3 regions of the Plantactinospora sp. A48 genome follow, and region 3 is predicted to be linked to each of the others. Evidence: riboswitches for the same ligand, from Rfam matches in the RefSeq annotation. Region 3 holds a riboswitch; each other region holds the start of a gene.
The links. A riboswitch is a leader RNA that binds a small molecule or an ion and turns the genes downstream of it on or off. The one in region 3 is predicted to bind cyclic di-AMP.

Region 1 (11,442 bases), on a different contig from region 3:
GCGCGCAGCACGTCGGCGTCCGGGGCGAAGTCGACGTTGACGCCGAGCGCCGCCAGTTCCTGGCCGGCCGCCGCCCACGCCCGCTCGGTCAGCCCGGGGTCGGCCGCCGCGCCGGCCGCCATGGCGCTGGGCAGGATCGTCACCCCGCTCTTGATCCGGGTCACCACGCCGTACTCCTGGTCGGTGCCGATCAGCAGCGGCGCCTTCCCGGCCGGGAGCTTCCCGGCGGCCTCCTGGAGGCCGCCGGTGAGGTCCCGGACCTGGGCCGGGCGGTCGACGTTCGTGGTTGCCTGGTTCGCGCCGGTCGGGTCGTCGGCGGAGAACCCGACCAGGATCAACCCGCCGAGCCGGTACCTGGCGATCATCTCCGCCGGGGTGTCCACGCCACCCAGCTTGCGGTTTCCGGCGGCCGAGCCGGCCGAGACCCGGGTCGCGGAGTCACCGTAGGCGTACGGCATCAGCACCTGGCCGGCGAGATCCTCGTCACCGAGCGACCCGACCAGTTCGCGGGCCCGGGCCGCCGGGTCGGCGCCGGACGCCCCGGCGCTCGGGCCGGCTGTCGAACCGGCGGAACTCGCGGTGGCCGCCGGAGTCGGGGTGGATCGGACCGCCTCGTGACCACACCCGGCCAGGCCGAGGGCGGTCGTGAGGACGGCTACGGCGGCGAGAGACCGGCGCTGCGGAAACGACACGTGGTCCATTCCAGCAGGCGGCCCGGGATCGGGGCAACTTGACCTTTCCGCCCACCGGGCCCGGGGTCAACCCACCCGGGTGAGGAGCGTCACGGGAGCGCCGTCGCCGGCGTACCGGTACGGCTCCAGCTCCGCGTCCCACGCCGTGCCGAGCGCCTTGTCCAGCGCGTGCGCCAGCGCCTCCGGGGCACGCGCGCTCGCCATGATCGACCGGAGCCGGTCCTCGCCGAGCTGGATGTCACCGGCGGCACCCATCGCCGAGCGGTGCAGTCCACGCCCCGGTACGTACATGAAACGCTCGCCGTCCAGGCCGGGACTGGGTTCCTCGGTGACCTCGAAACGGATCATGGGCCACTGCCGGAGGGCAGCAGCCAGCTCCGCGCCGGTCCCCGGGCGGCCGGACCACCCGCACTCGGCCCGGCGAGCGCCGGCATCGGCCGGTTGCTCGCTCCAGTGCAGGTTGACCGGCGCGGTGAGGACGCGCGCGATCGCCCACTCGACGTGCGGGCACACGGCGAGCGGGGTCGAGTGGACGTATACGACGCCACGCGTTGGCACGGTGACCTCCCGGGTGAGCGAGGTGCGTCTTCCCCTACGACCTCGATCACTTGGTGGACACTGAGTCACATGATGACTGTTGTTGTCGGTGATGCGCCAGCGAATCGGAAAACTCGTACCGGAGAGACCGGGTGATCGTGCCGTACGGCTGGTCGGAATAGCCGGACCGGTAGCCGTGGTTGCCGTCTGTGTCGGTCGCGAAGTCGGAGCATGGCATCCGGCCGGTGATGAGGGTCGTGTAAAGTTGAGTTGGCGGCCTGTGCCGCCACGCATCCCCTCAGGCAACTCTGGCGACTGCGCCTATCCGGCAACGGTGTTCCGTGCAGGTGACCGCAGGTGACCGCGTCGGCGGCCCGTCGCCCCCGTCCCCGGACTTTCGTCCTCCCGTACGTCTGCAAGGAGTACCCCCGTGGCGAACAACACCTCCAAGACCGCGCGCGCATCCGTCCGCGCCGGGCAGGCCGGCCAGGGTGGCGCCCTGAGCGTGCTCGGTGAGTTCAAGTACCTGATCCCGCTCAACGGCGGCAAGCACGCCTACGTGCGCAACCTGACCAATGGCAAGACCGCGCACCTGCGCACCGACTCCGAGGCCTTCGTCGAGGAGATCCGGTCGCTGGCCGGCGCCGGGCACGCTGCCAAGATCCGCGCCGAGCTGAACGGGCTCGCCGCCGCGTACCCGTCGGACGGCTGGGACACCACCGAGAAGCGGCTGGTCGAGGCCGGCGTCTTCGGGGGCTGATCCCGCGACGAACCTGAAACGCCCCGCCGCGCTTCCGCGCGACGGGGCGTTTTCGGTATGTTTCGGCGGTTTCGGCGTGGTCGGGGCTCAGCCGAGCAGATCCACCCGGCCGGTGTCCAGGTCGTAGATCGCCCCGACCACCTCAACCGACCCGGCGGCCACGGCAGCCGCCAGCGGCTCCCGGGAGGCCAGCTCGGCGACGGTCCGACTGATGTGCCGGCGGGTGGCCGCGGAGGCCACGTCCGGGTCGTCCAGGCCCACGTCCAGGACCGCCGGGGCGATCTCGTCGACCAGATATCCCAGGGCGCCGTCCGGCCGTTCGCCGCTGCGCAACGCGCCCACCGTGGCGGCGACCGCACCACACCGCTCGTGTCCGAGCACCATGACCAGCGGCACCGCGAGAGCGGTCACCGCGAAGTCGATGGACCCGCGCACCGCCTGGTCCAGCACGTGCGCGCCGGACCGCACCACGCACATCGACCCGAATGTCTGGTCGAAGATCGCCTCAAGTGGCACCCGTGAGTCGATGCAGCCCACCACCACCGCACCTGGCTGTTGGCCACCGGAGGCGGCCGCGGCCGCCTTGACGTTGTGCCCGTGTATCGGTTGGCCGCTGATGAACCGCTGGTTCCCGGCGAGCAGATCGGCCAGTGCCGCCGCCGGGGTCCGCGAACTGACGGACCCGGGGGACATACTCGAAGGACGCTCTCCCGGCACGAGGGTGGGATCGCTCGATCGCGTCGACATCTAAACAGCTTGGCGCCTGAACCCCCCAACCGGGAAGCGGGTTGCGAGTCTTCTCACTTCGCCGGTTCGTCCCCCCCGCCGAGCGGGTAGATGCAACGTCCCAGTTCGATGGGGAGGCGGCATGCCGGAACAGGCCAGCTCCGGGACGCGCCGGGGCAGCCCGGACACGGTGCTCCGGGTCGCGCTCACCGACGGGGTCGACCTGCACGTCGAGATCACCGGCCCGGCGGACGCCCCGGCCACCGTCGTGCTGCTGCACGGCTGGACCCTGGACCGGCGGATCTGGCACCGTCAGGTGGCGGCCCTGCGCACCGAGTTCGGTCCCGACGTCCGGGTGATCAGCTACGACGCGCGCGGGCATGGTCGGTCCGGCCGCACCCCGCTGTGCGGGGCCACTCTGGGACGGCTCGGCGACGACCTGGCCGAGGTGCTCGACCAGCTGACCGCTGCCGGTCCGGTGATCCTCGCCGGCCACTCGCTCGGTGGGATGACCGTGCTGGAGTACGCCCATCGGCACCCCACCGCGTTCGCCGACCGGGTCGCGGGGCTGGTCCTCGTGTCCACCACGGCCGAGGGCCACGCGCACACGGCGTACGGCCTGCCGCCACGGATCACCCGGCTCATCCGGCTGGCCGAGACCACCGGCGCCGGCGTACTGGCCCGGTGCGGGACGTTCCGACCGCCGCACGCCCTGCTCCGGGCCCTGCGCCCGACGCTGCGCTGGCTGCTGTTCGGCGACCGGTGCGAGCCGACGGACATCCGGTTGACCACCTCGGCGGTGGCCCGCGCGTCACTGCGGTCGATCGGTGGCTTCCGCGCCTCGATCGGGGCGCAACGCCGGCTGGACACCCTCGCCGGGCTGCCCGACGTACCGATCGCGGCGCTGGTCGGCGACCGGGACCGGTTGACCCCGCCGCCGTGCGCCGAATCCATCGTCCGGACCCTGCCGGCGGTGGAGTTGACCGTCTGCCCGGGTGCCGGTCACATGCTCATGATGGAACGCCCGGCCGAGGTCAACGCCGCGTTGCTCGGCGTGGTCCGGCGGGCCCTGGCCGCGGCGCCCGCCCGGCGTCGTACCGGCCGACGCGGCCCGGCCCGGGCGGTACGACGCTCCGCGCCGAAGGCCCGCGTCCCGGCCGCCACGGCCGGTACCGGCACCCCGGTCGGCGCCGGCGGCACGGCCGGCGGTGGAGCCGCGCCCAAGGTCCGGACCGGCGCCGGCCACGCCGAGGCGGCCCCTCGGACGCGGCCGGCCCGGGGCGGCGACGTATCCTGATCGGTCCCCGATCGGCGCCCGCGCGCGATCCGGCCCGCCGCCCACCGCCGTCAGGAGCCCGCACGTTGACCGACCGCACCATCCTCGAACAGGAGATCGCCGCCGAGCAGCGGCACCTGGACCGGGTGTACGCCCGGCTGGCGCAACTGCGCCAGTCGGCCGCCCGAGCCGAGCGGGAGGGTTACCGGCTGGCCGGGGTGGGCAACTTCGGCGCGCTCGTCGAGCGGGACGCGATGGTCTACCACGCCGCCCGGCGTCGGCACGTGCTGGACGCCGAACACGAGGGGCTGGTCTTCGGTCGGCTCGACCTGCGGGACTCCTCCGTGCTGCACCTCGGGCGGCTCGGCGTACGTGGTGAGCACTCCGAGCCGCTGGTGGTGGACTGGCGCGCACCGGCCGCCGCGGCGTTCTACCAGGCCACCGCCGCCGACCCGCAGGGGGTGGTACGCCGGCGGATGATCTCCTCCAGCGCCGAGCGGGTGACCCGGATCGAGGACGACCTGCTCGACCCGACGGCCGCACCCGACGGGATGCGGGTGGTCGGCGACGGTGCGCTGCTGGCCACGCTGAGCCGGGTCACCGGCACCGGGATGCGGGACATCGTGGCCACCATCCAGCGGGAGCAGGACGAGGCGATCCGCTCCCCCGCCTCCGGTGTCACGATCGTGTCCGGCGGACCGGGCACCGGCAAGACCGCCGTGGCGCTGCACCGGGCGGCGTACCTGCTGTATTCGGACCGCGCCCGGTTCGCCGGCGGCGGGGTGCTGGTGGTCGGCCCCTCCGGGGTGTTCGTCAACTACATCTCCTCGGTGCTGCCCTCGCTGGGCGAGGACACCGCCACCCTGCACTCGCTCGGCTCGATGGTCGTCGGCCTGACCGCCACCCGCACCGAACCCGCGCCGGTGACCGGGGTGAAGGGGTCGCTGCGGATGCGCCGGGTGCTGGAACGCGCGGCCCGGGACGCGGTACCCGGTGGGCCGACCGAGCTGCGTCTGCTGTACCGGGGACGGCTGCTGCGGCTGCGCGCGGACGAGCTGGACCGGATCCGCGATCGGGCGCTGCCGCGCGGGGCGCGTCGCAACGAGGTACGGCGGGCCGGCATCGACGGCCTGTTCGCGGCGCTCTGGGCGCAGGCCCGCGAGGCCGGGGGCGGCAGTCCGTCCGGGCGGCGCGAGTTCGAGGACGAGCTGGCCGAGCGGTCCGACTTCCGGGACTTCATCCGCGCCTGGTGGCCCCGGCTGCACCCCTGGCACGTGCTGGCCTGGCTGGCCGATCCGGCGCGGCTGCGGTCGTACACCGCCGGCCTCCTGTCCCCGGCCGAGACCGAGCTGCTGGTCGACTCGTACCGGAAACTGGACGCCGAGGGTCCGTCCATCCCGGACGTGGCGCTGCTGGACGAGCTGGACGAGCTGATGGGCCGGCCACCGAGGCCGGCTCGCAAGCGTCGCGACCCGTTCCTGGTGGCGGGTGGGGTACGCGAGGTCAGCACGTACGCCGACCGGGAGCGCGCGGCCCGCGCCGAGACGGTCCGGCGGGACGAGGACTACCGGGAGTACGCGCACGTCGTGGTCGACGAGGCGCAGGACGTCTCGCCCATGCAGTGGCGGATGCTGGGTCGACGGGGCCGGCTGGCCTCGTGGACCGTGGTGGGTGACCCGGCGCAGACGGCGTGGACCGGTGACCCGGCGGAGCTGGTCCGGGCCCGGGACAAGGCGTTGGGGCGGCGGCAGCGGCACGAGTACACCCTGTCCACCAACTACCGGAACTCGGCCGAGATCTTCGCGGTGGCCGCCGAGGTGATCCGGGAGCTGGATCCGGACCTGGTGCTGCCGACCGCCGTACGCAGCACCGGTGTCCCGCCGGTGGCCCGCACCGTCCGCCCGGACGAGTTGCCGGCCGCCACGGTCGAGGCCACCGCCAAGCTGCTGACCGAGGTGGCGGGCACGGTCGGGGTGATCACCCCGGTACCGCGCCGGGACGAGGTGACGGACTGGCTGCGGGAGCTGTCCGGACCACGGTTGCAGGTGGTCAACGCGGTGCAGGCCAAGGGGATGGAGTACGACGGGGTGGTGCTGGTCGACCCCGCGGGAATCCGGGCCGACTCCCCGGCCGGGATCCGGACCCTGTACGTCGCCCTCTCCCGGGCCACCCAACGCCTCACCACCATCACGCTCACCTCCTGACCCTCGCCCGGTCAGCCGAGGACCACGTTCACAGCGCCGCCGACGGTCCGGCCCGCGGTCCAGGTGCCAGTTGCATATATAGCAATGTGAGCATAGCTTGGGTTGGGAGGGTGACCGGTGACGGAGGGTGGTCAGGTGGGCGCGGGGCACGACCATGGCGGACAGGTGCTGCGGGCCGCGGACCGGCACCGCGGACGACTGTGGGCGGCATTCGCCATCCTCGCCGCGCTGATGGTGGTCGAGGCGGTCGCCGCGCTGCTCACCGGCTCCCTCGCGCTGCTCTCCGACGCCGGGCACATGTTCACCGACGTGCTCGGCATCGGCATGGCACTGGCGGCCATCACCGCCGGCCGGCGGGCCGGTAACGACCCGCAGCGGACCTTCGGCCTCTACCGCCTCGAGGTGCTGGCGGCGCTGGCCAACGCCGTGCTGCTGTTCGGCGTGGCGCTGTACGTGCTGGCCGAGGCCATCCGCCGGTTCGGCGACCCGTCACCGGTGCGACCCGGCCCGATGCTGGTGGTGGCGTTCCTCGGGCTGACGGCCAACATCGCCGCCTTCGGCCTGCTGCGCGCGGGCGCCAGGGAGAGCATCAACGTGCGGGGCGCCTACCTCGAGGTGCTGGGTGATCTGCTCGGCTCGGTCGGGGTGATCGTGGCCGCCGGCACCATCGCGCTGACCGGCTGGTGGTGGACCGACCCGCTGGTGGCGGTGGGCATCGGCCTGTTCATCCTGCCCCGCACCTGGCGACTGGGGCGGGCCGCCGTCCGGATCCTGGTGCAGGCCGCACCCGAGCACCTGGACGTGCCGGCCGTGCGGGCCCGGTTGTGCGCGCTACCCGGCGTCGCCGACGTACACGACCTGCACGTCTGGACGCTGACCCCCGGCATGGAGGTGGCCTCGGCCCACCTGACGCTGCGGCCGGAGACGGAGGTCGGTGACGTGCTGACGGCGGCCCGGATCGCCCTGCACGAGGAGTTCCGGATCGAACACGCCACGTTGCAGGTGGAGCCGGCCGCCCGACCGGACGGCTGTGGCTCCGCCGGCTGGTGATTAGGGGACCCTTAAGTTTCGGCTGTCCAGGTGGACTTTTCTGACAATTACCCCAAGACATCGAGGTGTCGACGGAGCCACCTCGGCCCACCGGCCGTAAACTCGGCTCCGGTTTCCGCCGGGAGGCGCCCACCGGTGCCTGCGGAAACCGCCGCCTAATCGCCCTCGGGCGAGCCGGGGAACCACGTACCAGGGGTGCATCCGCGCAACCGCGGTAGGGATCTTCCGTCCCGAACCCGTCAGCTAACCCGGTCGGCGGCTGACGGAAGGACGCTTCATGGCACCTGCTGGACGTACCGTCGCGATTCTCGCGGCGTTCCTGGCGGCGGCACTGCCGCTCGCCGTGTCCCCCACCCCCGCCGCCGCGGCGCCGCTCGCCGGCCTGCGGGCCGCACCGATCGCCGGCCTGCGGGCCGCGCCTGGCGACACCGACAACGAGGGCGGATCGGCCAGCCTCCGGGAGCAGCTCGACGCCGCCTCCCGGGGCTACCTGGACGCCAGGGCGAAGCTCGACAACTCCACCAAGCGCCAGAAGGACCTGGCCAGACACCTGGGTGAACTCGCCGGCGAGGTGGAGATGCGCAGCCAGACCGTCGGCGAGCTGGCCGGGGCGGCGTACCGCACCGGGCGGCTCGGGCCGGTCACCGCCCTGCTCAACGCCACCTCACCGGACGGCTTCATCGACTCGGCGGCCCGGCTCCAGGCGGTGGCCGGCAACGAGGACCGGCAGCTACGGGCGTTGCTCGACACGCGCGATCAGGAGACCCGGGCCAAGGAGGCGATCGACAAGGAGATCGGTGAGCAGCGCACCCAGCTCGCCGTGATGGCCAAGCGCAAGCAGCAGGCCGAGCGGGCCCTCGCGGTCTCCGGTGGTGGCGGCAGCACCACGGGTACGGGTGGCACGTCCCGGGCCGTGGCCAAGCCCGCGCCCCGCAACTCCGACGGATCCTGGCCACCCGAGTCGTGCAGCGTCAACGACCCGACCACCTCGGGATGCATCACCCCGCGCACCCTGCACGCGATGAACGAGGCGAAGGCGGCCGGCTTCAACCACTTCGTCTCGTGCTACCGCAGCGGCGGATCCGGCGAACATCCCAAGGGCCGGGCCTGCGACTTCGCGGCCGCCAAGGGCGGGTTCGAGGGCGTCGCCACCGGTTCGGACAAGACGTACGGCAACAACCTGGCCGCGTACTTCATCAAGAACGCCAGCCGGCTGGGCGTGCTGTACGTGATCTGGTTCAGGCAGATCTGGCTGCCGAGCAGCGGCTGGAAGGCGTACAGCGGCGGCAACGGCGACCCGTCCAGCGACCACACCAACCACGTGCACCTGTCGGAATACTGACTCTGGCTGTCCCCGGCCCGCCTCCGGGCCGGGGCACCGGCCGTGACCGGCCACCGCCGGGTACGTCCGGTGTCGTACGCCGGAATCCGCTTCGGGCACCACGACGGGCGCCCGCTCGCCCGGCAGCATCGGCACCATGAGGATCTCGCCACGCGCCCGTAAGGCGTTGCTCACCGCCCACGTGGTCACCTCGGTCGGTTGGCTCGGTGCCGACCTCGTCCTGCTGACCTTCGGCATCGCCGGGCTGGTCGGGGCGGATCACGCGGTGGTCTACCCGGCGGCCCGGTTGGTCGCGACGGTGCTGTTCGCGCCGCTGTCCGTGGCGGTCTGGGTGATCGGACTGCTCAGCGGGCTGGTCACCCCGTGGGGCGTGCTGCGCTACAAGTGGGTCGTCGCCAAGCTGGTGCTGACCACCGCGATGCTGCTGCTGGTGCTGTTCCTGCTGGTGCCGATGGTCCAGCATCTCGCCGACGCCGGGGCGGCCGCGACGGCACGCGACCGCGCGGACCTGGTGATAGCGCCGACGGTCTCGTCCAGCCTGTTGATCTTCATGACCGCACTGTCCAGCTTCAAGCCGTGGGGCCGCACCCCTCGGGGACGCCGGACGCCGGGCACCGGCCAGGGCCGGCGGGACGCGAAGAAGAGCGGGATCCCAGGCGACGGCCGGAAGGCGGCCGGACGGCCCGCTCAGACCCCGGGCAGGGGCGCCTCGGAGGCGCTGGCGCCCGCGAAGTAGGGCTCGGGGGCGCCGAACAGCCCGAGCAGGCCGGTCACCCACAGCTGGCGGTGGACGAACCTGCTCGGCTCGGTCACCACGAGCTTGACGCCGCTGACCTCGGCCATCTGGAAGCCGCCCACCATCGCGCTGATGCCGACCGAGTCGATGAACGTGACCCGACGCATGTTGAGCTCGATCCGGGAGGGTCGGCCCTTGGCCAACACGCCCGCCACCGCTTCGCGCACCTCAAACGCCGTATCGACGTCGATCTCCCCTTCGGGCGAGATTTCCACGATTCCACCGGGCAGTATCGACGTGCTGATCGACAGGCTCACGCGAGCACCTCCACTCGCCCGTACCGGGCGCCTCTAGTACGCGGGCCGCGACCGAGCGTATTCCTCGCCGGCTCCGGTCGCCACCCCTCCGGCCGAGCAATCTATGCGGCCAGAGGGAATTACCCGGACATTTCCGGGCAACTCACCCAACGTTTCACCACGGCGCACCGGAGCCCTCGCTCCGATTGGGCCGCGGCATCCCACCCTAGCCGTCCCACGCCACCCCGCCAGTCGAATAGCCCGGCCCACCGCCGCTGACCACGGCAAAGACCCGGCAGTGGCATTCACCACGAGTCGCCCGCGTCACTCGCGAGCCGGTCAACGCGCCGGTCGACGGGCGGTCCGCATCGGCCAGCCGCGACGGGGCGTGCTGATATCCTGACCGTTCGTGATCGAGCGGTACGGCAAGATGCGATCACGAGGCGTGATCGCGAGTTTGCCACCGGGCCCACGGGGGCACCTCGGGGAAGGTAATCGCAACTGCGCCGAGCCGGACACATCTGTCCGATGTGGTCAGTGATGTTCGGCAGCCGAGGAGGGACCACCGATGTTCGGAACCAACCTGCTGGACCGCCGGGGCAGGACCGAGCGGATCGCCGACCAGGCGTGGGAACATCTGGTCGCCGCGGTCAACTCGGCCGGAGAGACCGTCCGTGACGCCGCGCTGGACACCGCTCAGTCGGCCCGGTCCGCGACGGCGGGGCTGACCGACGACGCGCGGGACCGGGTGGGGTCGGTGGCGGACGAGGCATGGCAACGCGCCAGCCGGGCGTTCGACGCGCTCGCCGGCCGGCGCCCCGGCCTGCCCTGGGCGTACCTGATCGGTGCCGGCCTGGTCGGCGTGGCCATCGGCTGGGCGGCTGGTACGGCGGCACGGACCGCCATGGCCAGGGACAACACCGCCCTCGGGTCGACCGATCAGGTCGAGTTCGTCGACGTGGACCGTCCGGGGTCACCGGTCGCCCGCGACAACTGAGGATCAGGCGAGGACACGCCAACCCGCGAACGCGCGGTCAGGCGTACCACCGGAAGCCGGGACCGCCGGCGACGACGCCGGGGCCGACGGGGTGGGGCTGCCGTCCGTTCCCCGGCTCGGCCCCGGTAACGCCGATGCGCTGGTCACCGGCGCGGTTTCCGGGGCGGAGGAACCCGTCGGCGACGGCGGGCCGACACCGTCCGTCGGGTTCGCGGTGCCGGTCGGTCCGCCGGTCGAGCTGGCCGGCGGCCAGGTCGGCGGGCCGGATGTGACGCCGCCCGGCGCCGGATCGGGCGGCCCTACCGGCATCGGCCTCGGCGCCGTCGGGCTGACGGATCCGTCGCCCCCCGGCCCCGGTGCGTCGGCGGGCCGCGACGCACCGCCGGAACCACCCGAGGTACCGATCCGGACCGTTGGCGGCCCGGTCCCGGACCAGCTCGCCTCCGCCGCGGGAGGCCGCATCGCCGGAACCGGCCGGTACAGCAGGCTGCCGATCCAGAGCGCCGGGCCGAATCCGGTCACCACGATGCCCGCGAAGAGGGCCGCCGCCTGCCGGTCCATCCGTCACCTCCGGACTGCCGAGGGTCCGGGCACCCGCCCCGGCGCCGTACGCCGTCGGGCACCGAACGGGATCATCGTGACACCCCACGACGTCGCCCGTCCGGGTCGTGCCGGACATCCGACCCGGCGGAAACGGCGCCGAAACATCCCTCATCCACGCCGGGTGAGGTCGGCTCACCGCCGTGCCGGGAACACTCGTGGTACGGCGGGCCCGGTGCGCCGCCGCGGACGCGACCGGCGCGACGCGAGCCGGCCGGTGATCAGG
Region 2 (8,530 bases), on a different contig from region 3:
CGACCGACTTGGTGAGCCCGATCGACGGGTGCAGGATCGGGATGTCCACGTCCGACGGTCCGGAAACCGGCGGCGGCCCGCTGGGCGGGGTACCGGTCGCGGTCGCCACGTCGATCAGCGAATCCTGCCTGAAGTCGACCTCCGAGACCGTGTACGTGGCTCGACACTCGATGGACTCGCCCGGCGCCAGCGTTACGGAACCGTTCGGTACGTTGTTCGGCCCGCAGGTGATCAGTGTCAACAACAGTCGGCTGGCGGGGGGCAGCAGGGTGTCGTTGACCGTGACCCCGGTCAGGGTGACGCCCCCGGTGTTGACCACCCGGTACGTGTACGGCACCTGCTGCCCCGGCATGGTGATGGCCACCGTGGTGGAAGATTTCGTCACGTCGATCCCGGTCCTCGGTTCACCGGCGGGGATGGTCAGCCCGGCCGGGTCGGAGTCGATCGGCGGGCCCTCCGGCGGAGTGCCGTGCGCGGTCGCCGTGTCGTCGAGCGATCCGTGATCGATGTCCGCCTGGCTCACCGTGTACGTCGCCGTACACGTCGTGGACACCCCGGGCGCCAAGGTTGTGACCGGGCAGGTGATCGGACCCAGATCCGAGTCCGACGACGGCGGCGTCTGCACATCCGTCACGGCGATGCTCGACAGCGTGACCCCGCCGGTGTTGACCACCACGAACCGGTATGGCACCTGCTGACCGGCGACCGTGATCGTGGTCGTCGTCGACGACTTCACCACGGTGATCTCCGCGCTCAGCGGCGTCGCCGGGATGGTCAACAACGACGGCGCCGAGTCCACCGGAGTGGTAGTCCCCGGCGGGGTGCCATGCGCGATCGCGGTGTCGGAAACCTCACCGATGTCCAGGTCCGCCTGGCTCACCGTGTACGTGGCCGTACACGTCGTCGACGCCCCCGGCGCCAGCGTGGTCACCGGGCAGGTGATCGGACCCAGATTCGCGTCCGACGACGGCGGGGTCTGCACATCCGTCACGTTCACGCCCGACAGCGTCAAGCCGCCGGTGTTCACCACGTGGAACGAGTACGGCACCTGCTGACCGGCGACCGTGATCGTGGTCGTCGTCGACGACTTCACCACGGTGATCTCCGCGCTCAGCGGCGTCGCCGGGATGGTCAACAACGACGGCGCCGAGTCCACCGGAGTGGTAGTCCCCGGCGGGGTGCCATGCGCGATCGCGGTGTCGGAAACCCCGCCGTTGTCCAGGTCCGCCTGGCTCACCGTGTACGTGGCCGTACAGGTCGTCGACGCCCCCGGCGCCAGCGTGGTCACCGGGCAGGTGATCGGACCCAGATCCGAGTCCGACGACGGCGGGGTCTGCGCGTCGGTGACGTTGACGCCGGTCAGGGTCAGCCCACCGGTGTTGGTGACCTGGAACCGGTACTGCACCTGCTGACCGACGGTGGTGATGGTGCCGCTGGTGGAGGACTTGAGCACCGAGATCGCCGGGGTCAGCACCTCGGCCGGAATGGTCAGGTCGGACGGTTCGGAGCTGACCGGCGTGGTGCTCCCGGTCGGGGTGCCCTGGGCCGTCGCGGTGTCCGAAACCCCACCGTTGTCCAGATCCGCCTGCGTCACCGTGTACGTCGCCGTGCAGACGGTTGATTCCCCGGGGTCGAGCGCGGTCACCGGGCAGGTGATCGGGCCGAGGTCCGCGTCCGACGACGGCGGGGTCTGGGTGTCGCTGACGGCTATGTCGGTCAGCCGGACGCCACCGGTGTTGACCACGTGGAACGAGTACGGCACCTGCTGACCGACGGCGCTGATCAGCGAGGTGGTCGACGACTTCACCAGGTCGATGCTGGCCTCGGTGGGGCTGCCGCAGGACAGGGTGGTGCTGAACGGGAAGTAGTGGATCTCCCCGCCCTCGTGGTCGAGGGTCCGGGTGATGATGCTGCCCTCGGTGTTGCTGGCGGACAGGTCGATCAGGTCGGCGTTGGGCGCGTAGATGCTGCCGTCGACGGTCCGGGCCCCGGCGGTGAGGGTGAGCTGGGTGGCGGTCGGGAAGTTGATCAGTACGTACCGCGCCTGCTGGCCGCCGATGCCGGAGAAGTTCGGCGCGTTCCACGCGAAGACGTTCCCCACCCCGCTGGTGTCGACATTGATCAGCAGCGGGGTGTTCGCCGTGGGCTGGTCGGCGAAGGTCAGGGTGTCGATGTTGTTCAGGTCCGTGGCACTGAGGTTCAGCACGTTCGTGACGCCGCTGGTCAGCGTGACCACGGCGTTGCTACCCGGCGGGATCGGCCGGGGCAGCACAGCTCCGTTGGGCGTACGGAGCACCACGGTGTTCTCGCAACCGGAGAGCCCGGTCGAGGTGGTCCGGAAGGACTCGAAGGCGGCGGCGAAGTTGATCGGCGAGGTGGGGCCGACATTCGCGGGCGGCTGCCGGATCGTCAGTTCGACCCGGGGATGAGCCTCGTAGTCGTTGGTCGGCAGGATGCGGGTGTTCACCGCGGCACCGTTGTTGTCGGTGTCCCGGACGAAGGTGCCGGTGAGGTTGCCGATCTTGGCGTAGCCCTGGGAGAGCACCTGGAGGCGGGTGCCGGGGACGCTGGCGGCGAAGTTGACCCGTCCCCCCACCACCAGCGCCGACGGCTGGCTGTCGCCGGGGACCACGAACGAGCCGGCGGTGTTGTTGGCGAGCTGGTAGTTGCCGAAGGAGAGATCACCTCCCACGGCCATGGTGCCCTCGTTCTCGTCGTGGACCACGTTGGCGTTGCCCTCGGTCATCACGCCGAAGCTCAGTGCCGGCGCGACCGGGTTGACCGGTCCGATCGCCGCCGCCGTGACGGTTGGTGCCGGATCCGTGTCGTCCGCGGCCCATGACGGAACGGCGGGGATCGTCGCGACGAGTGCCGAGAGGGCCGCGACTGCGGCGACACGCCGCCACCGGCCTGCCCACCTGACTGACCTGCTCATTTTTCCCCCGATGACTTGTTTGTGGCGGAGCATAACCATTTGGGGGAAATCAGGAGATAAGTACCTGAAATCCGATTCTTCCATCGAACTCCCGCGACCGCCCCGCCAACCTTCGACGACCACCCCGCCACCCGGGTCGAGCCGGCCCCCGTACCGGCCCGAATGGCCCCTTCATCACCTTGAGTAACCGACGAATATGTTCTGTCGTCGATCCGGCGGACGCGCGCTCAAGCCTCCAGCTTGGACACCTGTGTGATGGATCAGCTACACAGCGACGCGACGGTGGCCCCCGTCCATCACCGTGAGGTAACCTCACGCCCGGTCATCGCCGATAGGCGCGCGTGGCGCCTGCGGTGGCGCCGCCTAATCACCCATCCGGGTGAGTCGGGGAACCAGGTAACTGGGGCTAATCCGCGTCGGACGCGGTAGGGGCAGCTTCCGTCCCGAGCCCGGCAGCTAACCCGGCCGGCGGTCACGGAAGGACAGAGCGGATTGGCACTGCGACCGATGTGGTGGAGTTCGGTGATCGCGGCGGTGGCGACGCTGGTCGTCGCGGTCGGTCCCGGACCCGCCATCGCCGCCCCCGGCACTCCGAATCCCTCCTCAACCGGACAGGGTCCCGACGAGGAGAGCCCGTCCGGTCACACCGGCGACGGGGATGACCGGCTGCTCAGTGAGGCCCTGGAGACGGCCAACCGCAACTACGTGACGGCGAAGGCCAAGCTCGACAAGACGTTGAAGCGGCAGCGGGAACTCGCCGACGAGGCGCGCCGTGCCGACGAGGCCCGGGACCGGCTGGCCCCGGACATCGGCCGGATCGCCGTCTCGGCCTACCGGGTCGGGCCCGCCGGCCAGGCGGCGATGCTGCTGGACAGTTCCTCGCCGGACGACTTCCTGGCCCGGGCCACCGGCCTCAACGAGATCAACCAGGTCAACGACGGCAAGATCGCCGAACTGAACGCCGCCCGCGACCGGGCCCGCGCGGCCCAGGCCGCCCTGGACGAGGAGGTCCAGGAGGAGAAGCGGCTCACCGCCGTCATGGCGAAGCAGAAGGAGAACGTCGACAAGTCGCTGGACCTGCTGGGTGGCAACCGGCAGATCGGCAAGGGCTTCGTCTCCGCCACCTCGCCGGTGGCGAAGGCCGCCCCCCGGGCCGCCGACGGCAGTTGGCCGCGCGAGTCCTGCAACAAGAAGGACCCGACGACGAGCGGCTGCGTCACGGCCCGGACCCTGAACGCCTACAAGGAGACCCGCAAGGCCGGGTTCAACCGGTTCGCGGGCTGCCACCGCAATGGCGGACCGTTCGAGCACCCCAAGGGCCGGGCCTGCGACTGGTCACTGATCAGGAGCGGCTTCGTCCACGCGCAGAACAAGGACCAGATCCTGTACGGCAACAACCTCGCGGCGTTCCTGATCCGCAACGCCGACCGGCTCGGCATCTACTACGTCATCTGGTACAAGCAGATCTGGTTCCCGGCGACGGGGTGGAAGTCGTACAGCGGACCGTCGGACCATACCGACCACGTACACATGTCACTGCTCTGATTCTCGCGGCTGCCGCCGGTCCAGTCCTGGCGGCTGCCGCTGGCGACGGGTGACCGGACCATCCGGCCGCGCCGGTCGACCGGTGGCCGGGCCGACCGGCTGGTCGGTGGCCGGGCCGACCGGCTGCCGGCGTTGGCCGGCGGCCGGACCGTCCGGCTGCCGGCGGGTCCAGCCGACGAACCGGTCGAACAGCTCGGCCGGGGTTACCGACGGTGCCCCGGAGCAGGCTTCGAACAGATCGGCGATGGCCGTGTGCAGGCACTCGGCCATGAACATCGACAGCCCCACCGGGTCGTCGACGTAGAGGCTCCGCAGGTCCGCGCGGGCGGGGCGACAGGGCCACGGGAACGCACAGTCCCGGCAGATCCACAGCGGTGCTATCGGATTGTGCCGCACGATGATCGGGTGCCGGACGGCCGACACCGGCCGGCGGATGGCTGGGGGTGTCGGCCGGCCCGCGAGCGCGGCAACCCGTACCAGCACCCGGACGGGCCCGCCGTGGACGCCCCCGGCGGCCACCGGAACGCCGGCCAGCACGATCCACTCCATCGACCGGGGGTCGACACCACCGGTGTCCGCCACCTCGGTGACCCGCATCCGGAGGCGACCGTGTCCGGACAACCAATCCGACTCGCCCACGTCGATCAACTGGCCGACCTCGACCAGGGGGCCGTCTTCCACCGCCGCCACCTCCGCTTGCCCGGCGCCCGGAGCACGCCCTGCTGGCGGCGCTCCTGACACCGGCTACCTCGAGGTCTACCGGTCCCAGTCCAGGGTTGCAACGGATCTGATCGAGAATTTCAGTCCGGTATTGACACTGACTCGCGCGGAACGGTAGAGCTGTCTCAAACGGCACAACGAGAACGTGAGGGGCGAGACGTGACACAAACGGATGCCGGGTCGAGCGTGCCCCGGCGACAGCTCGGCCGATACCTGAAACAGGCTCGGGAAGAGGCCGGTGTCGCCATCGAAGCGGCGGCCAAGGAACTCGAATGGTCCCGGGCCCGGATGTACCGGATCGAGGCCGGCTCCACATCCCTGCGCTCCCACGACGTGAAACTGATGTGCCAGCTCTACGGGGTGCCCGCGGACCTGACCGAGGCGCTGACCAGCCTCGCCCGGGAGACCAAGGCCCGAGGCTGGTGGCAGGCGTACGGCGACGCCGTACCGAAATGGTTCGAGCTGTACGTCGGCCTTGAGGCCGCCGCAAGCCAGCTCCGGCAGTACGAACCGGCCCTCATCCCCGGATTGCTGCAAACACAGGAGTACGCCGCCACCGTCATCGGCAGCAAGCCGGGAATCGCTGAGGACGCGGTCGCACAAGCCGTTGCCCTTCGGCTCGAACGCCAGCAACTCTTGACCAGAACCAGGCCGAGACCACCGAGGCTTGACGTGATCCTCGACGAGGCGGCGCTACGCCGCCGGTCGCCGGGAATGCCGGAACAGCTCGACCACCTGCTCCGGGCCGTCGATCGACCCAGCGTACGGATTCGAGTGGTTCCGCTCGTAACCGTCCCGCATCATGCCTCGTTAGCCGGAGGATTCGTGATTCTCGACTTTCCCCGCCTCGGCACCCGGCCGGCCGAGCCGACCACTGTGTACAGCGAGTCATTGACCGGAGCGCTGTACCTGGACAAGCCGGAAGAAGTGGCGGCATATGCCGAGGCGTGGGAAATGTTGGAAGGCTACGCTCTGGACGCCGACGAATCAGCACGCCTGCTGGCCGAAATCAAGGAGAGTGGCAACCATGAGTGACCTTCCCGCTGGCGCGCGCTGGCGCAAGAGCAGCCGCAGCGGCAGTCAGGGCAACTGCGTTGAGGTCGCCGGCAACCTTCCCGGCATCGTGGGGGTGCGGGACTCCAAGGACCCGACCGGGCCGGCCCTGGCGTTCGCCCCGGTCGCATGGACGAAGTTCGTCAGGGACCTGCCCCGGCAGCACTGACCGCACCACGACGAAACCCCCGGTCCGCATCGCAGGGATCGGGGGTTCGTTTTTTGACCCCCAAGGTCGCCCCCGCAGGGATGACGAAAGCCCGCGCTGGGTAATCCGGGGCGATGGGACCGCTGCGTACATCACCGCCGCTGCCAGAGGCCGTTGAGCTGCGCCGATGGGTACTGGACTCGCCAACCGAACTGAGTGGGTTGCGCGCTTCCCTGCACGAGGCGTTGACCGGCCACGCCCTGTTGGCGGGCGAGGCCCTGGACGAGGTCCCCGAACGGGTCGTGCTGGTCGCCACCGAACTGGCCACCAACGCGCTACGCCACGGGCTGCCCCCGACGACCGTGCGACTGCTCTGCCATGACGACCATTTCGTACTCGACGTGGCCGACCGCGACCTGCGGTCCATGCCGGAGCTCTCGGACACCCGGCCGCTCGGCTCCGGTGGTCGCGGCCTTCAGCTTGCCCGCGCGTTCTCCCTGGAGGTGGGCTGGTACGCCACCGAGGACACCAAGCACATCTGGGCCTCCTTCCCGCGCACCTGAGGGGCCCGAGCGTCCGGACCGGGGGCGGGATCGAAACTTTCGAAGCCATATCCGCGTGTGCGGCAGGATCTTCGCCCATAGACGTCCTTGATGTTTCCGAAAGTTTATCGGTAATATTCATCGACGCTCGTCGAGCACGGGCGAGTCGTAGGCCAGATCCGCTCTGCCGCGAGCCCGGAAGGTAAAGCCAGATGAGAACCGATCCGCTACCCGACCACCGGCCGATGGGAGCCCGTCGAGGCACCCGCGCGGCCGTGCTGGCCGGGACCGCCGGCGCGCTCGCCGCCGGGCTGGTGCTGACCATGGCCGGCTCGGCCAGCGCCGGCACCACGCTGGGCAGCGCGGCGGCCGAGAAGGGCCGCTACTTCGGCACGGCGGTGGCGGCGTACAAGCTGTCCCAGTCGGCGTACACCACGATTCTCGACCGTGAGTTCAACATGATCACGCCCGAGAACGAGATGAAGTGGGACGCCACCGAGCCCAACCAGAACCAGTTCAACTATTCCAGCGCCGACCAGATCGTCAACCATGCCCTGTCGCACGGCCAGCGGATGCGCGGCCACGCCCTGGCCTGGTACGCCCAGGAGCCCGGTTGGGCCCAGAACATGTCCGGCACCGCGCTGCGCAACGCGATGATCAACCACATCACCAATGTGGCCGGTCACTACAAGGGCAAGATCTTCTCCTGGGACGTGGTGAACGAGGCGTTCGCCGACGGCAGCAGCGGCGCCCGGCGCGACTCCAACCTGCAGCGCACCGGGAACGACTGGATCGAGGTGGCCTTCCGTACCGCGCGGGCCGCCGACCCCGGCGCCAAGCTCTGCTACAACGACTACAACACGGACGACTGGAACCAGGCGAAGACGCAGGCCGTCTACCGCATGGTGCAGGACTTCAAGTCCCGTGGTGTCCCGATCGACTGTGTCGGCTTCCAGTCGCACCTCAACAGCAACTCGCCGTACCCGAGCAACTACCGCACCACGCTGTCGAACTTCGCGGCGCTCGGGGTCGACGTGCAGATCACCGAGCTGGACATCGAGCAGGCGAACTCCACCTGGTACCGCAACGTGGTCACCGACTGCCTCGCCGTGGCCCGCTGCAACGGCATCACCGTGTGGGGCATCCGGGACTCCGACTCGTGGCGTTCCTCGCAGAATCCGCTGCTGTTCGACGCCAACGGCAACAAGAAGCCGGCGTACAACGCGGTGCTGGATGCGCTGAACAGCGGCACGCCGGTCCCGACCACGGCGCCGCCGACCAGCAACCCGCCGACGAGCGCGCCGCCCACCAGCGCACCGCCGACCAGCAACCCGCCGACCAGCGCGCCGCCCACCAGCAACCCGCCGGACGGCGCCGCCTGCACCGCGACGGTGACGCTGAACCAGTGGAACGGCGGCTTCGTGGCCAACGTGCGGGTCACCGCCGGATCCTCCGGGCTGAACGGCTGGAACGTGACGGTCGACCTGCCGTCCGGGGCGTCCGTGACCAACGCCTGGAGCGCCACGAACAGTGGCACCAGCGGTGCCGTACGGTTCACCAACGTCAGCTACAACGGCACGGTGGCAG
Region 3 (11,442 bases):
GGGCGCGCACTGGTCGAGGTACGCGTTCATCGCCTGCTGGGGCAGCGCCGCGAGGTAGCTCTCCGCCGGCACGCCGGCCGCCTCGAAGGACGCCGGGATCCCGACCGCCGCCCGGAGCCGTTCCACCGCCACGGCGTACGACTCGACGCCCTCCTCGGCAGTGGCGGCGGGCAGCCCGAGCATCTTCGCGAGGTCCTGGAACCGCTCCGGGGCGGTGTACCGCTCGTACTTCGGCCAGCCGGTCAGCTTGCCGGGCACGGCGCCGTTGTACCGGATCACGTGCGGTAACAGGATCGCGTTGGTCCGCCCGTGGGCGATGTGGAACGTCGCGCCGAGCGTGTGGGCCATCGCGTGCACGATGCCGAGGAACGCGTTGCCGAACGCCATCCCGGCGATGGTGCCGGCGTTGTGCATCTTCTCCCGGGCCACCGGATCGGCGGCGCCACCGGTCACCGACCGCTCGAGGTTGTCGAAGATGAGCCGGATGGCGTGCAGTGCCAGCGCGTCGGTGAAGTCGCTCGCGTACACCGACACGTACGCCTCGGTGGCGTGGGTGAGGGCGTCGAAGCCGCTGTCGGCGGTCACCGCCGGCGGCAGATCGGCGGTGAGCGCCGGGTCCACGATCGCCACGCTGGGGGTCAGCGCGTAGTCGGCGAGCGGATACTTCTGCCCGCTGGCCGGATCGGTGATCACCGCGAACGGGGTCACCTCCGCGCCGGTGCCCGAGGTGGTCGGCACGCACACCAGCCGGGCCCGGGAACCCAGGGTGGGAAACCGGAAGGCCCGCTTGCGGATGTCGGAGAACTTCTCCTTCATGTCCGCGAACACCACGTCGGGGTGCTCGTACAGCAGCCACATCACCTTGGCGGCGTCCATCGGGGAACCGCCGCCGAGCGCGATGATGGTGTCCGGGCGGAACGACCGGATCACCTCGGCGCCGCGCTGCACGGAGTCCATCGTTGGTTCGGGCTCGACGGTGTCGATGACCTGGACGGTGACCGGTCCCGGCCGGTCGTTCAGGATCCGGCTGATCCGGTCGACGTAGCCGAGCCGGGTCATCGTGGCGTCGGTCACGATGGTCACCCGGGCGACGTCGGGCATGTCCCGCAGGTACCGCAGGGCGTTGCGCTCGAAGAAGATCTTCGGCGGGATCTTGAACCACTGCAGGTTGTTGTTGCGCCGACCCACCCGTTTGATGTTGAGCAGGTTGACCGCCGAGACGTTGTTCGACACCGAGTTGTGGCCGTAGCTGCCACAGCCCAACGTCAGCGAGGGCAGGTAGGCGGTGTAGATGTCCCCGATGCCGCCCTGGGACGCGGGCGCGTTCCAGATCACCCGGACGGCCTTGACCCGCAGCCCGTACGCCTCGGCGACCGCGGCGTCGTCGGCGTGGATGACCGCGCTGTGGCCCAGCCCGTCGAACTCCACCATCTGCTCGGCGTACCGGAATCCCTCCTGCTGGTCGTGCGCCCGCAGCACGGCCAGGACCGGGCACAGCTTCTCCCGGGTGAGTGGCTCCGCCGGGCCGACCCCGCCCGTCTCCACCAGGATCAGCGAGGTGTCGGCGGGGACGCTGAACCCCGCCTGTTCGGCGATCCAGGACGCGGACCGGCCCACCGCCTCCGGGTTGATCCGCCCGCCCCCGCGTTCGCCGCCCGCGCGTTCGCCGTCTGCGCCGGCCGGCGGGAAGAGGAACCCCTCCAGCAGCGCCTTCTCGGCGGCGGTCGCCAGGTGGGCGTGCAGCCGGCGGAACCCGGCGAGCGCGGCGTCGTACACGGTGTCGTCGAGGATGACGGCCTGTTCCGAGGCACAGATCATGCCGTTGTCGAACGTCTTCGACAGGACGATGTCGTGTACGGCCCGGTCGACGTCGGCGCTCGGATGCACGTACGCCGGGACGTTGCCGGCGCCCACGCCCAGCGCCGGCTTGCCCGCCGAATAGGCGGCCCGGACCATGCCGTTGCCACCCGTCGCGAGGATCACCGACACCCCGGGGTGCCGCATCAGGGCACCGGTGGCCGCCACCGACGGCTCCTCGATCCACTGCACGCAGTTCTCCGGGGCGCCGGCGGCGATCGCCGCGTCGCGGACCACCCGCGCGGCCTCGGCGCTGCACCGCTGGGCGGCGGGATGGAACGCGAAGATGATCGGATTGCGGGTCTTGAGCGCGAGCAGGCTCTTGAAGATCACCGTGGAGGTCGGGTTGGTGACCGGGGTGACCCCGGCGACGACGCCGACCGGATCGGCTATCTCCACGATGCCGTCGACGTCGTTCCGGCTGATCACGCCCACGGTCTTCAGCCCGGCCATGCTGTGCGGAACGTGCTCGGCGGCGAACATGTTCTTCACCGCCTTGTCCTCGAAGACCCCGCGCCCGGTCTCGGCGATCGCCAGTTCGGCGAGCGCACCGTGCCGGTCCAACGCCGCGACGGACGCCTTGCCGACGATCCGGTCGATCTGTTCCTGCGTGTACGACCCGTAGTCGACCAGCGCCTTCGCCGCGGCCGTGACCAGCGCGTCGACGGCGGCGTCCACCGGTCCGGGCACCTGGTTCAGCACAACTCCGCCCTCCTCCACCGGGCGTTCGATACGCCCACGCCGATCATCTCGGCCGGGCCACCACCGTGACTGCGGGCGAAGGGCTCACCGGACCCGGGCCATAGGTCCCGCCGTCACGCACCGGCAGGCCGGGCCCGGGTCGGATGGTCGATCGCCGGGCTGTCAGCGTGGGCCCCCGCACGGCTGGCCAGGGCGCCGGTCAGGGCCGGCGTCGGGACCGCGGCAGCGCGGCGCGCGGTGCCGGCCCGTCGCCCGGGGACCGGGCCGAGGCCAGTTCCGCGCGCTGGGCCAACCGCCGTAGTCGACGCCCGACCACCCGGTCGCTGTGCCAGGCGATCCACAGGCACAGCGCGGCCAGCGGCAGTTCGACGACGAGCGCCAGCACCACGGACAGCAGCAGGTCCGGGCCCGGTGAGGTGGTGACGTCGAACCAGGCGTCCACCGCCAGCATGGTGGCGGTGGCGGTCGCGGCCATCGCCACCCGCCGGTGTCCCCGGTACGCCTGGACGGCCGTCAGCGCCAGCAGGAGGATCAACCCGACGTCGAAGCCCACCCAGGCGGCCCGGTAGTGGGCGGCCACGGCGTGTCGGGGGAGGGTGGCGGCGAGGTAGCCGACCCAGGGCACCGCGAGTGCCGCCAGCGCCGCGAACACCGGCGCCACCCAGCGGGGGGCCGGGCGGACGCTGGCGCCCCCGCCCTCGTCGACCGGCAGTTCCGAACCGCTCATCGCCCGACCCGCCATCTCTCCGACCCCCGAACGGATCGCCCAGACCGACCTCGAACGGCGGGACCGCCCGGATCCACCCGATCGGTGCGATCCCGACACCGAGCGGATCAGCACGGATTCGCCCTACCCATCCCGCCCGGGTGGCGAAACCATACCGGGTACCCGCTCGTCCGTCGGCTACCCACTCCGAACCCCTTGTGTCCCATCGGCGCCGCCTTGGGTGTTTCGGTGGTCGAGTGGCTCACCGGTAATTGTCGAGAACGATGACCGGTGTCACTTCCGTCAGCGGGTCGAAAATCGGTCAACGTGTCTTCCAGGAGCGGTGTTGCTCACTGTTTAGCCAGCTCACGGGCTTGGCAGGAGCGGGAGGAGCCCAGTAGTGTCGTCGCGTCCATGTTGGTTTGTTGGCCACTGTTGGGTGGCCGCCGACACGGATCCGCTTAGTCGTCCACAACGAGCCGGGGACCCAATTTCTTTCGGGGTGAATCCGCGGGTGCAGACCCGTGGTAGGGCGATCTTCCCGCCCGAATCCGTCAGCTAACCCGGTAGGCGGTTTCGGAAGGAGTTCTTCTTCGTGCACCACTCACCCCCGGGGATCCCCCCGATCCCGATCCCGACCGGCGTGTCCGCGCCCGATCCCGCTCCGACCGGAGCGGCGTCCTGACCGAGGCTCGCCAGTCGAGCCAGGCCCGTCACGCGAGCACCGCCGGTTGAGGTGGTCCGATCCCGGCCACCTGTTCCCCCGGATCCGCCTGCCGTGGGTGAAACCCCCACCCGCGACGGCGGTCGACAAGCCACACCACGAAGACCCGACCGGACGCCCCGCGCGCCCGCGTCCGGTCGCCGTGCTCGCCCGCGGGTCCTGGCCTGGCGGAGCCGCCGATCCACCGCGCCCCCGGGCGGGCGGGTCGGGACTTCCCTGGAGGATCCCCGTGAAGCTTCGTTATCCACAGCAGTTCCGTTCCGCGCTGGGCCGGCCCGCCGGCCGAGTCGCGCTGGTCTCCGCGGGCGCCGCCATCGCGGCCGTGGTGACCGGCGTGACCGTGACCGGCGTGGCCGAACCGGCCGACCAACCGGTCCAGACCCGGGTCGCCGCCGAGCTGGCCCAGCCGGCGGAGGCGGCCCCGGCCGAGGTGCCGGCCGTTCCGTCGGCCACCGCGGCGCGGTCGTCCGCGCCGAGCCCCTCGCAGACCAGGTCGTCCGCGCCGGCGAAGCCCGCCAGGCCGGTCGCGCCGAAACCGCCGGCCGCCCGGTCGCTGGCCTACGACTACGAGGCGCAGATCAACGGTTACTACTGCGGTCCGGCCGCCACCCGGATCGCGCTCACCGCGGCCGGCCTGCACCCCAGCCAGGACAGCCTGGCGGCCCGGCTGAACACCACCGAGAACGGCACCGACTCGGCGGCCGACACCACCCGGGTGCTGAACAGCGTCGCCAGGACCAACTTCTACTCGACCCGGGAGATTCCTGGTATGCCGACGACGGGGCAGGTCAGCCGCCTGCGGTCCGACGTCGTGACCGCGATCGCCAGCGGGCACGCCATCGTGGCCAACATCGTCGGCAGCCAGGTCGACACCGAGGGCGGCTGGCACGACTACAGCGGCGGTCACTACCTCACGGTGGTCGGCTACCGGGACAACGGCCGGGTTCTCAAGATCGCCGATCCGGCGTTCGTCAACGGCCAGAGCCAGTACTGGATGAGTGCCGACGACTTCGCCGCCTGGATGGCCACCCGCGGCTACTCCGCCTGATCGGCACCCGATCACCAACGCGCCGGCCGGTGTCCGCAACCATGGACACCGGCCGGTGTCGATCCGGCGGGCCGTTCGGGTGACCACCGACGTGCCACCGAAGGTCCGGCCCGATCTGGCGACGGAATGGCCGTCAGGTGGAGACTCCGGGCTGCGGGTGGGTAACCGGCGTGTCGTACGCGACCTGGGGTGACCCTGGTCGTCGCGACCGTCGCCGATCATGTTTGGATACCGATATGTCTGTTCAGCGTGGTGCGGGTCCCGCACGCGGCCGTCGACCGGCCGGGGATCCGCCGCCGGCGGGTGGTGGGCGACGCTGGGTAGCGGTGGCGACCCTTCCGGAGCTCGCCCGGGCACTGCTCAGCGACGATCTGGGTGGACGGGACGAGGTGCCGCGACACGTCGCCGACCGGGTGACCGCCGAGGCGGAACGGTGGGCGGCATACGGGTTCGGCGCCGAGAACATCCGGCCGTGGCTGGACCTGCCGCCGGAGGCGGCCGCGTACCTGGTCGAGCGGGGTGTCCTGCCCCGGGTGCTGGACCTGCCGGTCGAGCTGGCGCCCGCACCGGTGGCGCTCAAACTGGCCATCACCAGCGGGCGGCTGCCGGTCGAGCGGGCGTACGAGCTGCTGGTCGCCACCGGGGAACACCGGCCGGCGGCGGACGCGCCGGCGGCCCCCGAGCCGCCCGCCGGACAGCCGGCCGGACACCCCGGCGGTACGCGCGACGAGGCGCCCCCCAGGGTCGGGGTGACGTGGTCCGGGCCGACCATCGGCGCGGTCCCCGACCGTGGCGCGGACCGGGACCGGGACCGGGATCGGCGCCCGGTGGCACCGGTGATCTTCTCGCACGGTACGCCGGAAGGCTGACCTCGGCCGGGTGTCACCGCCACGGCCGGCGGCCGGTGTCCGGCTGGTAGAGCCGGTACGCCCCGATCGTCCGCACCACGCCGCTGGCGCCGCGCTGCTCGAGGAACCGCTGGAAGGCCCGGTCCGCCGGCCCGTCGAGGTCGAACAGGTACCCGGGCCGGGGTGCCGCGTCGACCTGCTGCCGGTAACCCGCCCACCGGTTCTGGCCGGGCCGCAGGCGCTGGTCGAGCACCGCGCAGGCGACCCGCTCACGGGCGTTGAAGACGAGCCGGTCGCAGGTCCAGTACTCGGCGTAGACGTACCGGACACCGGCCAGCCGCAGCGCGGTGGCCACCTGCCGCGCCTGCCGCTCCTCGTCCCGGGTCGGGCCGACCCGACCGAGGAAGTCGGCGGTCGCCCAGACCATCGTGGTGGTCAGCGCGGCCAGCAGGACGGTGGCGACCCCACCGGCGAGGATCCGGCCGGGTCGGTCGGTGCCGAGCCGCCGGTCGGTGCGGAGCCGCCGGTCGCCGAGCCAGGTCGCGGCCCGCCACAGCGGCCAGAGCATGATCGGCAGCGAGACCTGGAGCAGGGACAGGTAACGGGCGCTCTGCAGCGGCGCGGTGCCGGCCAGGTCGTTCCGGACGTACCCGACCAGGGTCAGTGCCGCGCCCGCGACCAGCGCGAGCCGGACGGCGGCGCGGACCCGGCCGTCCCGGCCCGTCCGGCGGTCCCGGCGCAGTTCCCAGCCGGCCAGCACGACCGCGGCCAGCAGCAACAGCAGATAGAGCCCCGCCCACCAGATCCGGCCGGGTACGCAGCCCGCCGGCGGGCAGGCGCCACCGGCCAGCGGTACGCCGACCTCGACGGCACCGTGCAGCCGTTGCCCCAGGGTGGCCGGCGCGCTGTCGCCGTGGCTGAGTTCACGCAGCACCGACAGCGAGTCCTGGCCGTCCGGCGGGTGGAGGTTGGCCAGGATCAGCGGCAGCAGGCCGACGGCGAAGCCGGCCACCAGCACCAGCCCGGCCCGGCCGATCAGTGCCCGTCCGGCCGCGACCAGCAGCGCCGCCCCGGCCGCGGCGAGGTACGGCAGGACCAGCCAGTCGTCCCAGAGGACCAGCCCGGACAGCAGTCCGAAGCCGGCGTACCCGATCCAGCCGCGCCGCATCCGGCGTTCCCCGACGGCCAGTGCGAGCAGCAGCAGCGCGACGACCGCGGGCCTGGTCTCCGGCCGGCCACCGACGGCGGTGAGCTGATCCTGGATCACCCGCTCCGAGCCGAGCGCGAGCAGGCCCACGGTGAAGGTGGCCAACCAGGGCGAGCAGATCCGTCGGGTCAGTCGGTAGCTGCCCAGCACGAACAGCGCCCAGAGCGCGAGCAGGGGCAGTCGCAGGGCCGGCCAGGACGGTCCGGCGACGGCGAACAGCGGCGCCGCCAGATACGACTCGACGGTGCCCATGTAGCGCTGGCCGTACAGGAAGACCGGTTGGTCGGTGCCGGCCGCGATGTGCATGGCGGCGATGCCGAAGGTCGCCTCGTCGCTGTTGCCGCCGGGCACGGTCAGCAGGACGAGCACCAGCCGGTAGCCGAACCCCAGGGCGCCGAGCAACAGCGCCACCGCGGCTGGCCGGTCCGGCGCCCGGCGCGCCCAGCCGGCCCGGCCGGGCCGCCGCAGGCTGCCCGCTGTCGCCACGGCCTCTCGTCACCCCCGAACCCATCCTCGCAGCCAGGCGGATGAAGCGGATCTTTTTCGCGAACCGCGTGACCGCACGGCCCGGAAGCCGGGCGTGGCGTGCCGGTGGCGCCGGGGTGTGGCAGGGTGGCAGCGTGTCGCTCACTCCCGTCGGCGAGGCGGTCGACCCGCGCCGCCTGCACCGCGCCGCGCGGATCGAGGACGCCATCCACCAACTGGCCGAGCGCCGGCTGCGCCGGCGCGGCTGGCGACCGCAGATTGTCGCGTACACCGGTTACGGCGGGTGCGGGTGGGCCCGGGTGATGGGCCGGGTCGTGCTGGGCCGCATCGACGCCCGCCCGGTCCCACGCCCGGAGAAACTGCGCGGCTGGCGCAGCTTCGCCACCCTGCCGGCCAAGCACGCCCCGGTGCTGATCGAGGCGGGCGGGCGCCGGCACGAGGCGCGGACCGACCGCAGCGGTTTCATCGACGTCCGGGTCGAGGGGGAGTTCCAGCCGGGCTGGGCGGCCGTGCGGATCGGCGCTCCCGACGCCAGCCCGGTCGAGGCGCCGATCCGGATCATCGACCCCGAGGTGCGGTTCGGCGTCCTGTCCGACATCGACGACACGGTGATGGTCACCGCGCTGCCCCGGCCGCTGCTGGCGGCGTGGAACACCTTCGTGCTGGACGAGCACGCCCGGATGGCCGTACCCGGGATGGCCGTACTGTTCGAACGGCTGGCCACCGCCCATCCCGGCGCACCGGTCTTCTACCTGTCCACCGGTGCCTGGAACGTCGCGCCGACGCTGACCCGGTTCCTCTCCCGGCACCTGTACCCGGCGGGGCCGCTGCTGCTGACCGACTGGGGACCCACGGCGGACCGGTGGTTCCGCAGCGGCAAGGAGCACAAGCGGGCCACCCTGGCCCGGCTGGCCCGGGAGTTTCCCGAGGTCAGGTGGCTGCTGATCGGTGACGACGGGCAGCACGACCAGGAGATCTACGCGGAGTTCGCCGCCGCGCACCCGGCGAACGTGGCCGGGGTGGCGATCCGGCGACTCTCCCCGACCCAGGCCGTGCTGGCCGGTGCCTTCCCGACCCCGCCCGGCCACCCGGCGGACAGCGGCCCGGACGGCCAGCGGTGGCTGTCGGCGCCCGACGGGGCCGGCCTGTTCAAACTGCTCAAACGCGCCGGCCTGGTCTGAAAGGAAGGGCCCCCTGTTATCGCTTTCGGTATAGGAAGGGCCCCCGCTTAACCTCGACGTCCGGTTCTGGGCGCGGCCAGTGCGCGCGTCGGGGTCAGGCCGGGCGCAGCCAGAGCGCGCCGAGGGGTGGCAGGCGCAGCGCGGCCGAGGCGGGCAGCCCGTGCCACGGCACGCTCTCCGCCTCGACGGCGCCCAGGTTGCCCACCCCGGAACCGCCGTACAGGTGGGCGTCCGTATTGATCATCTCGATCCACCGGCCGGCCAGCGGCAGGCCGACCCGGTAGTCCTCGTGCGGCACGGACGCGAAGTTCAGCACACACACCAGGGGCGAGCCGTCCAGCGCGATCCGGACGAAGGCGAGGGTGTTGTTCGCCTCGTCGTCCCCGACGATCCAGCGGAAGCCCGACGGGGCGGTGTCCTGCGACCACAGCGCCGGGGTGCTCCGGTACGCCCGGTTCAGGTCCGCCACCAGCCGCTGCACGCCCGCGCGGGCGGGATCGTGCAGCAGGTACCAGTCGAGTCCCCGGGTTTCGCTCCACTCCCGGTCGTCGCCCAGCTCACAGCCCATGAAGAGCAACTGCTTGCCCGGATGCGCCCACATCAACGCCAGCAGCGCCCGGGTGTTGGCCAGTCGCTGCCAGGTGTCGCCGGGCATCTTGCCGGTCAGCGAACCCTTGCCGTGGACCACCTCGTCGTGGCTGATCGGCAGCAGGTAGTTCTCGCTCCAGGCGTACACCAGGGAGAAGGTGAGCTGTTGCTGGTGGTAGCGCCGGTAGATGGGATCCTTCGCCAGGTACGCGAGGGTGTCGTGCATCCAGCCCATGTTCCACTTGAGACCGAACCCGAGGCCACCGGTGGAGGTCGCCCGGGTGACCGCGGGCCAGGCCGTCGACTCCTCGGCCACCATCACCGTCCCCGGATGGTGCTTGTAGACGGTCGCGTTCACCTCCTGGAGGAACGAGATGGCCTCCAGGTTCTCCCGGCCGCCGTACCGGTTCGGCAGCCACTGCCCGTCCGGCCGGGAGTAGTCCAGGTAGAGCATCGAGGCGACGGCGTCCACCCGCAGCCCGTCCACGTGGAACTCGTCGCACCAGTACAGGGCGTTGGCGACCAGGAAGTTGCGCACCTCGGGCCGGCCGTAGTCGAAGACGTAGGTGCCCCAGTCCGGGTGTTCGCCACGGCGCGGGTCGGGGTGCTCGTACAACGCGGTGCCGTCGAACCGCGCCAGGGCCCACTCGTCCCGGGGGAAGTGCGCCGGCACCCAGTCCAGCAGCACCCCGATGCCCGCCTGGTGCAACCGGTCGATCAGGTGCCGGAACTCGTCCGGGTCACCGAACCGGGCCGTCGGGGCGTAGTAGCCGGTGACCTGGTAACCCCACGAGCCGCCGTACGGATGCTCCATCACCGGCAGCAACTCGACATGGGTGAAGCCCAGTTCGACGACGTACTCGGTCAGCTGGTCGGCCAGTTCGCGGTAGGACAGGCCGGGTCGCCAGGAGCCGAGGTGCACCTCGTACACGCTCATCGGCTCCTGGTGCACCTGCCGCCGGGGGCGCCGGGCCAACCACTCGGCGTCACCCCAGTCGTACCGTGACTCGTGGATCACGGAGGCGTTGGCCGGTGGCACCTCGGTGCGCCGGGCCATCGGGTCGGCCTTGTCCCGCCACACCCCGTCCGGACCCAGGATCCGGTACTTGTAGCGCTGGCCGGCCACGGCGTCCGGGACGAAGACCTCCCACACGCCGCTGCCGCCGAGCGACCGCATCGGCCAGCCGCCATGCACGTCCCACCCGGTGAAGTCGCCGATCACCCGTACGCCCCGCGCGCTGGGCGCCCAGACCGCGAACGACACCCCGGAGGTGCCGTCGATGGTCCGGACTCGAGCCCCGAGGGCGTCCCAGAGCCGCTCGTGCCGGCCCTCGGCTATCAGGTGCAGGTCCAGCTCACCGAGGGTCGGCGGGAACCGGTACGGGTCGTCCCGCACCTCGCCGTCCACCTCGATCCGGTAGTCGAGGACCTTGCCCGGCAGGGTGGCCTCGAACACCCCGGCGTCGTGCACCTGGCGCATCGTCCTGCGCCGGCCGCCGACGACCACGGCCGCCGTACCGCAGCCGCGCCGCAGGGTACGGATCACCGTGCGGCCACCGTTCGGGTGCGCTCCGAGCAGGGCGTGCGGATCGTGCGCCGTACCGGCGATCAGCTCGTCCATGGTCATCCCTCGGCTCGTTTCGTCGTCCGTGTCGTCCGCGTGGTCGGGCTGGTCCGGCCCGCCCGGCCGGTGCCGGCCCGCTTGGCCGGGGTCCGCGCGGCGGCCTCACCGTCCGGCCCGGTGGTCGGGACCGGTTCCCCGGTCGGGGGCGCCGTCGGTTCGGGGGTGGCCCTGGGTGCGGTGGTCTTGCGGGTACGCCGGGTGGGTGCGGCGGTCGCCGGCTGGGGCGGCGGTTCGGGCGCGGGCGTGGCCCTGGGCGCGGTGGTCTTGCGGGTGCGCCGGGTGGGTGCGGCGGTCGCCGGCTGGGGGGTCGGTTCGGGCGCGGGCGTGGCCTTGGACGCGGTGGTCTTGCGGGTACGCCGGGCCGGCGCGGCGGTCGAGGTCGGCTGGGGGGTCGGTTCCGGCGCCGGTTCGAGGGTGGCCTTGGGTGCGGCGGTCGGGGCCGGCGCGGCCGGTTTGCGGGCGCGCCGGGCG

Region 1: it holds a riboswitch for cyclic di-AMP, as region 3 does, so the genes downstream of both, ACXN5W_RS14670 (coiled-coil domain-containing protein) here and ACXN5W_RS07260 (C39 family peptidase) in region 3, are expected to answer to the same signal.
Region 2: it holds a riboswitch for cyclic di-AMP, as region 3 does, so the genes downstream of both, ACXN5W_RS29905 (coiled-coil domain-containing protein) here and ACXN5W_RS07260 (C39 family peptidase) in region 3, are expected to answer to the same signal.

Annotation. Positions count from the first base shown of each region.
Region 1 is NZ_JBTIXF010000023.1:66,877-78,318, reverse strand. Features, by position in the region: gene ACXN5W_RS14705 (glycoside hydrolase family 3 protein) at 1-701, opposite strand, end outside; gene ACXN5W_RS14700 (DUF3145 domain-containing protein) at 759-1,250, opposite strand; gene ACXN5W_RS14695 (hypothetical protein) at 1,660-1,989, shown strand; gene ACXN5W_RS14690 (carbonic anhydrase) at 2,077-2,682, opposite strand; partial or broken gene ACXN5W_RS14685 (alpha/beta fold hydrolase) at 2,858-3,805, shown strand; gene ACXN5W_RS14680 (HelD family protein) at 4,078-6,195, shown strand; gene ACXN5W_RS14675 (cation diffusion facilitator family transporter) at 6,331-7,245, shown strand; cyclic di-AMP (ydaO/yuaA leader) riboswitch at 7,388-7,519, shown strand; gene ACXN5W_RS14670 (coiled-coil domain-containing protein) at 7,523-8,587, shown strand; gene ACXN5W_RS14665 (hypothetical protein) at 8,724-9,323, shown strand; gene ACXN5W_RS14660 (STAS domain-containing protein) at 9,275-9,640, opposite strand; gene ACXN5W_RS14655 (hypothetical protein) at 10,188-10,616, shown strand.
Region 2 is NZ_JBTIXF010000111.1:120-8,649, reverse strand. Features, by position in the region: gene ACXN5W_RS29910 (DUF7507 domain-containing protein) at 1-2,935, opposite strand, end outside; cyclic di-AMP (ydaO/yuaA leader) riboswitch at 3,286-3,421, shown strand; gene ACXN5W_RS29905 (coiled-coil domain-containing protein) at 3,428-4,480, shown strand; gene ACXN5W_RS29900 (hypothetical protein) at 4,469-5,161, opposite strand; gene ACXN5W_RS29895 (helix-turn-helix domain-containing protein) at 5,360-6,235, shown strand; gene ACXN5W_RS29890 (DUF397 domain-containing protein) at 6,228-6,422, shown strand; gene ACXN5W_RS29885 (ATP-binding protein) at 6,536-6,964, shown strand; gene ACXN5W_RS29880 (glycoside hydrolase family 10 protein) at 7,156-8,530, shown strand, end outside.
Region 3 is NZ_JBTIXF010000009.1:34,715-46,156, reverse strand. Features, by position in the region: gene adhE (bifunctional acetaldehyde-CoA/alcohol dehydrogenase) at 1-2,577, opposite strand, end outside; gene ACXN5W_RS07265 (hypothetical protein) at 2,759-3,286, opposite strand; cyclic di-AMP (ydaO/yuaA leader) riboswitch at 3,714-3,853, shown strand; gene ACXN5W_RS07260 (C39 family peptidase) at 4,219-5,037, shown strand; gene ACXN5W_RS07255 (hypothetical protein) at 5,364-5,906, shown strand; gene ACXN5W_RS07250 (hypothetical protein) at 5,920-7,560, opposite strand; gene ACXN5W_RS07245 (App1 family protein) at 7,773-8,759, shown strand; gene glgB (1,4-alpha-glucan branching protein GlgB) at 8,854-10,968, opposite strand; partial or broken gene ACXN5W_RS07235 (alpha-1,4-glucan--maltose-1-phosphate maltosyltransferase) at 11,331-11,442, opposite strand, start outside.